2 regions of the Bacillus sp. C1 genome follow, and region 1 is predicted to be linked to the other one. Evidence: riboswitches for the same ligand, from Rfam matches in the RefSeq annotation. Region 1 holds a riboswitch; the other holds the start of a gene.
The links. Region 1 has a riboswitch for preQ1 ahead of queC (7-cyano-7-deazaguanine synthase QueC). Riboswitches for the same ligand answer to the same signal wherever they lie in the genome.
Positions count from the first base shown of each region.

Region 1 (3,421 bases):
TGCATGGAGCTGCGGTAACACTTTTGCATCATTCATCTCTTTACACTGAACAGCTTTTTCGATAAGCCATTCATATTTTTGTAGTAAACTTTTAATAAGCATTGCATCATCTACCGTTTTTGTATCATCATTCCCAACTTGTAAGAAAAATGGTACGTACGGATAACGTTCATGCACCTTTATTGCATATTCAAAGTCACGATCATCAAACACGACTACTTTTAAACTAAACTCTTTTCCTACTAATTTTTCAATAACAGAATCTAACATAATAAAATCTGTTTTCATTTGTGAACTTGGTGGCTTTGGCGAAATTGTAATTTCATCAATATGAAGCAACCATTCTTGCCATTTACTTCCTTGCGTCTCAATTGCTGTACGGATCTGCTTTTCTTTTAATAACTTTAGAAAATCCGCCATATGTTTTAGCAACACCGGATTCCCACCTGAAATGGTTACGTGCGAAAAGTTTTCTCCACCAATTTTAACAAGTTCATTCCAAATTTCTTCTGGTGTCATTTGCCGAATTTGCTCTTTCGCTGATCCATCCCATGTAAAGGAAGAATCGCACCACGCACAACTATAGTCACAACCTGCTGTACGAATGAACATCGTCTTTTGTCCAACAACCATTCCTTCACCTTGAATGGTCGGTCCGAAAATTTCCAAAACAGGAATTTTACTCACCGATCATCCACTCCCGTCTTACTTCCGCATAACTTGTTGGAGTTTCAAATAGACGAACAAATTCAACGCGTGCTCCTTTATATTCACGGACGCGTTCTTCTTTTGCAAGTGCTTCAGTCATCTTTTCATAAATCCAAACGACCATATTTTCAGCCGTTGTATTCATCGCTGGTAACGTCTCATTTAAATAACGATGATCTAAATAAATTTCTATTTCATTTTTCCAAATTTCTTTTATATCTCCAAAGTCAATAGCAAGTCCAATCTCATTTACATAGCCACTAATCCCAAAAACAACTTTATACGTGTGACCATGTAAATTTTTACATTTCCCTTCATAACAGTGCAAATGGTGTGCTGCATCAAATGTAAATTCTTTACTTACCATCACTCGTTTATTATGATATTTCAGTTGTTCACGCTGAATGTCCTTGTCCACTTTTTGTAAGTTTTCTACAATGCGAAATCCAAAAAAATTCTGTTCCATTATACATTCGTCCCTTCGCGTTCTTGTAAATACGTATCTAAACCTGCTTTACGAAGTTTACAAGCTGGACATTCACCGCAGCCATCGCCGATTATTCCGTTATAACATGTTAATGTTTTTTCTCTAACAAACTCGAATGCACCTAGTTCATCTGACAATTTCCATGTGTCTGCTTTATCAATCCACATAAGTGGTGTATGAATAACAAATGGATAATCCATAGATAAGTTTAAAGTAACGTTTAACGATTTTACAAATACATCACGGCAATCAGGATAGCCGCTAAAATCTGTTTCACATACACCCGTTACAATATGACGTGCTCCAACTTGTTTTGCTAACACGGCTGCGAATGATAGGAACAGTAAATTCCGTCCTTCTACAAATGTCGATGGCAATTCACCTTCTTCATGTGTAATTTCCATATCCGTTCTCGTTAGCGCATTTGGAGCAAGTTGATTTAATAAACTCATATCAAGTACTGTATGTTTAATTCCTAGCTCTTTCGCAATAGCAGCTGCACAATCAATTTCTAACTTATGACGTTGGTTATAATTAAACGTCACCGCTTCTACTTCTGCAAACTGCTGCATTGCCCAAAATAAACATGTTGTACTATCTTGACCACCGCTAAAAACAACAACTGCTTTTTCTTTTTTCATCTCACTCATTCTCCTTCTCTAATACGAATAAGAAGAAAGAACGTTCTTGAACTGTCACAATAAAAAAACAAAACAATACCTAAGGATATTGTTGTTTCAATAGTTTTTTATAGAGGGAGTTCACGAACCTCTCCCATGATATACATGGAATTTCTTCTTTCATTGACATCACATATTGTAACATACTGTATATCTCACGGGGAAACTTCTGATTTTTCTGTTTTTGATAATGAAGTTAATTTCCTACTCATACAAAAAACGTGATGAAGATTTCATCACGTTTTTTCCGTTTCATCCACAAGTTCTGCAAACGTTTTTACTTTCCCATGTGGTTTTTGATTTTCTTTTCGTGCCTTCCAGCTGCGCTCTTGCTCTTTCTTTTTGTGTGACATATTTTCAACTCCTTCGTATACTTTCTGTATGTATTATTCCAAAATAAGAGATAAAAATATGCATCAATCCCTTTTCTTTATCTTCTTCAGACAACTATTCCTGACAAATCTGGATTGCATAAGTGGTTTATCTCCGCCAGCTTCTTTTTCTAAATCTTTAAAGAGAGAACGAAAAAAAGAAGCGAGCTGACTACTATCTCGCTTCTTTTCATCATTAAACATCATTTCCATATGAATAATAAATTTTTCTTATCTTTGCAAAATCGCATATTTTGCTTCTTTTAATTGTGTAAGATGACGCTGTTCATGTAAATCAAGGAATTGAATCCATTGATATAGATTAAGTTCCTGAAACACAGCGTGTTTTAAAGAATTTTCGAATAATTCCTTTTCATCTATAATACTATGCAGTGTATGCAACAATTCTGCACGCGAATGTTCAAGTAATTGAATCCCTTGCTGTTTTTTCATTAATGTTTCTGTTGGTTGCATTTGTTGAGGAGCCTCTCGTTTATATGTTCGATCAAGAGTAAGTTGGAGATCTTTGAGCGGAACTACTTTTCTCTCCTTTTTTTGCAAAGCGTATACAAGGGATGAAGTAACTGATTGTTCAATTAGATGCAAGTGATGTAAAATTTGAATGATACTCCATTTATCACGACGCGGTTTTACATTCACTTCCGTATCATTTAACATCTCAATTTCTGATAATAGTGTGTTTCTCGTTATTTGTAATGATTGCAATACGTTTTCCAAACTAACATTCGTATTTGATTGAAGCATAATTCTCCCCCCTCTTTTTTGGTAAAAAGAGGCGTTTCTCATTTAGAAACACCCCTTCAAATAAATCTGAATTTTCTTATATTATCTCATTATTTTATGAATGTGTCGATTGCAAAATACATAAAAATAGAGAGGTATTTTTACAATTTTGTGTCATCTACTGCATGTAACCACGCTTGAATCTCATTAATTACACTTTGTACACATCCATCAACAAATGGTGATGTTAAATTTGCTACCTCTACTAAATCTAGGAAAGATTTACTTCCTCCCTGCTGACAAAGGTTCACATAGTCTTCCCAAGCCTCTTGTCTATTGTCTCTTGCTCGCTTCCAAAATTGCAGTGCACAAATTTGAGCCAATGTATAATCAATATAATAGAAAGGCGAACTATAAATATGCCCTTGGCG
Region 1 covers NZ_JBTMZT010000002.1:756,629-760,049, reverse strand. The annotation lists gene queE (7-carboxy-7-deazaguanine synthase QueE) at 1-687, opposite strand, end outside; gene queD (6-carboxytetrahydropterin synthase QueD) at 680-1,174, opposite strand; gene queC (7-cyano-7-deazaguanine synthase QueC) at 1,174-1,836, opposite strand; PreQ1 riboswitch class I at 1,930-1,973, opposite strand; gene ACX5JI_RS10360 (DUF6254 family protein) at 2,112-2,228, opposite strand; gene ACX5JI_RS10355 (DinB family protein) at 2,478-3,011, opposite strand; gene ACX5JI_RS10350 (M3 family oligoendopeptidase) at 3,152-3,421, opposite strand, start outside.

Region 2 (3,421 bases), on a different contig from region 1:
TTCATTTGCTTTGCCTTTTGTTCAATCTGATCTAAATAGTGATTTAAATGTTCATCATAGCAAGGCCATTCCCCAGCTAGTTGCTGAAGTACAACTTGAGAATCACCATGAAGCGTAACCGATTCATATTTGATTCCTAATTCTTCTAGTAGGTTCATTCCATATAATAACGCTGCATATTCCGCTTCATTATTATCATATATGCCTTCTATATAAGCATTCTGACGGATACGGTACATCTTCTGACCTTTTTTATAATACATACAAATACCAATTCCAGCCTCTTTCGTTTGCAGATCATATCCCCCATCAAAGTAAATACGAATATCTTGTGGTTCCTCTTCTATTTGTTTACCGAGCTTCTTCACCTCTTTTAACGTCCATTCCGCTCCCATCTCGTCATAAAATAATAGTTCTTTTACTCTTCCAGTTTTCTCAAAATCAATTGCAAATTGAAGTGCTTCTTCTATGTTCATATAATCTGTTGTTAACTCTGTTTGCAGACTCGACTTTGTTTTATATATCCAATGTATTTTATATTTCATACTAATTTCCCCTTATATAAGACTTCATATTTTTATTTTATTATATTTTACCAAGAGTCACAGTATTATATTCGAATTGAAATTCACAAGTGAAAATACAAAAAGAGCTGCTCTATATTACAAGCAGCTCTTTCTATACAATTTACATAAATCTCTGAAATTGCACTCGTTTATTAATCCAATACATAACAGGCATACCAATCGCCATTACGACAAATTCACCAGCTGCACATGTAAGCCATGTAAATAAAAATGGTAGATCAAATGCAAGATGAAGTTCAATCGCGATCATAAACATTGTAATTGTAAAAATAACTGTATTAAAAATCATCCGAGCCCAAACACCTTTAATAAAACGCATGGAAACAATAGTAGCAAGAAGTGCAAGAATAGATTGCCCTACTCCGAATACTAAATCATACGCAATCATAGGTGAGAAAAAGAGATTTGTTAAAAATACACCTAAGACAATTCCGTAAATTGATTTCTTATTAAATACAACGAGATGATTAAACATCTCTGAAATCCGAAATTGTACATTCGTAAAGCCAAATGGCTGAATAAGTGCAGAAACAGCAATATATAATGCTGCTAAAATACCATTACCAACTAATGTTTTTATATTCATGACAAAATCTCCTTAGTTTTTTTACGTGGGATGGTTTCGAACCACGTGATTCGTTTTTAAACAACAATTTTATATTGTACGCAATAGATAACCATTCGTCAATAGATCTTTCTTATCCACTACCTTTTTTTTAATGGACAACGTATAATAAAGAATATGAAAGATTTAGGAGGTTTCACTTCATGACAGCAACAATTCAAAATGAAAAAGTAATCGTTTCCATCTCTGAAAAAGGCGCAGAATTAGAGAGCCTTCGCTTAAAAGAAGACAACACAGAATATTTATGGCAAGGAGATCCTACATATTGGGGACGCCGCGCACCTATTTTATTCCCAATTGTCGGTAGATTAGTGGATAATACATATTATGTGGATGATAAACCATATTCATTAACACAACACGGTTTCGCGCGCGACCTTATATTTTCGGTAAAAGAACAAAGTGATACAAAAATTACATACGCTGTAACTAGTAATCACGAAACTTTACAAAAATATCCGTATGAATTTGAATTACTCGTTTCTTATGAGCTAGACGAGCAAAATATCCATGTTACTTATGAAGTTATCAATCCTACTTCAAAAGAAATGTTCTTCTCTATCGGAGCGCACCCAGGCTTCAATTGTCCTTTAATAGAAGGTGAATCATTTACAGACTACTATTTATCATTTAATGGCCCTGAACATTTAGAAACAAGCGTTTTACAAGGACCATTTCTTTCTAAAGAAAAACAACTAATTGTTGAAAATAAAGCAGAATTACCACTTACATATGATTTATTCAAAAATGATGCCCTTATTTTTGACAAAATGAATACAAACGAACTTTCCATTCGCTCTCATAAACATAATAAATTTGTAAAAGTAGCATTTGAAGGGTTCCCATTCGTTGGTGTTTGGACACCAGGAAACGATGCTCCTTTCTTATGTATCGAACCTTGGTATGGAATCGCTGATGAAGTTGAACCAGCAAAAGATTTCAAAGAGAAAAAGGGCGTGCAATCCTTACAAGCAAACGAAACATTCACATGCCGCTACACTATTACAATTGGATAAAGTATATTTTCATATTTCATCCCTCACCTTTACACTTTGGTGAGGGATTACTATCAGCTAGCGCTATAAAATAATGGAGGTTTTCAATTTTGATTGAAGTATATATTGATGGTGCATCAAAGGGGAATCCAGGCCCTTCTGGTGCTGGAGTTTTTATTAAAGGTGTAGAACCACCTGTACGATTATCACTACCACTCGGAATTATGTCTAATCATGAAGCTGAATACCATGCGTTACTCGCCGCCTTAAAGTATTGCACAGAACACAACTATAGCATTGTGTCTTTTCGTACAGATTCACAGCTTGTTGAACGCGCTGTAGAAAAAGAATATGCAAAAAACAAAACGTATGCACCACTTTTAGAAGAAGCAATCGCATACATAAAAAGATTTGACCTTTTCTTTATAAAGTGGATTCCAAGTAGTCAAAACAAAGTTGCTGATGAATTAGCAAGAAAAGCCATTTTACAAAATTAATGGGGGTTTTAGTTTGAAAAAAGGTTGGATTGCTCCTCTCGCTTTACTATTTGTCTCCTTTATTTGGGGAGCCACGTTTGTTGTCGTTCAAAATGCAATGGCATTTGTTGGACCATTTACATTCAATAGTGTTCGTTTTTTATTTGCTGGAATCATTTTATTATTTGTCCAGCTTCTATTCTCGAAAAAAACTGCAAAACAAGAAATTCAGCATAGTAGTATTGCCGGTTTAATCGTCGGATTTTTCTTATTTATCGGTTATCTATTACAAACATTCGGATTACTCTATACCACTTCTTCTAAAGCAGGATTTTTAACTGGACTTAGCATTGTTATGGTTCCCGTTCTTTCATTTATTTTTTTAAAACAAAGAGCTACACCTTTTATCATACTTGGCATTACTACTGCAACAGCAGGCCTTTATTTACTAACCGCTGGTGATTCTTTTCGATTAAATACTGGCGACCTACTTGTTCTCGGCTGTGCGATTGCCTTTGCGGCCCATATCCTCGTTAACGGCGTTTTTTCTAAAAAAATATCACCTTTATTATTAAGTACAACTCAAGTATTGTCTGTTGGCATTTTCTCTTCTATCTGTTCTTTTTTATTCGAGGATTGGGAGAAGTTGTTTTCAATCTCTTTATGGACGAATTCTGCTTTTTTATTTGCTTTACTTGCCACATCCGTATTCGCAACAGCAATCGCTTTTTTTATTCA
Region 2 covers NZ_JBTMZT010000003.1:388,252-391,672, forward strand. The annotation lists gene ACX5JI_RS12910 (ribonuclease H family protein) at 1-545, opposite strand, end outside; gene ACX5JI_RS12915 (QueT transporter family protein) at 688-1,173, opposite strand; PreQ1 riboswitch class I at 1,180-1,224, opposite strand; gene ACX5JI_RS12920 (aldose 1-epimerase family protein) at 1,356-2,228, shown strand; gene ACX5JI_RS12925 (reverse transcriptase-like protein) at 2,318-2,704, shown strand; gene ACX5JI_RS12930 (DMT family transporter) at 2,718-3,421, shown strand, end outside.
Region 2: it holds a riboswitch for preQ1, as region 1 does, so the genes downstream of both, ACX5JI_RS12915 (QueT transporter family protein) here and queC (7-cyano-7-deazaguanine synthase QueC) in region 1, are expected to answer to the same signal.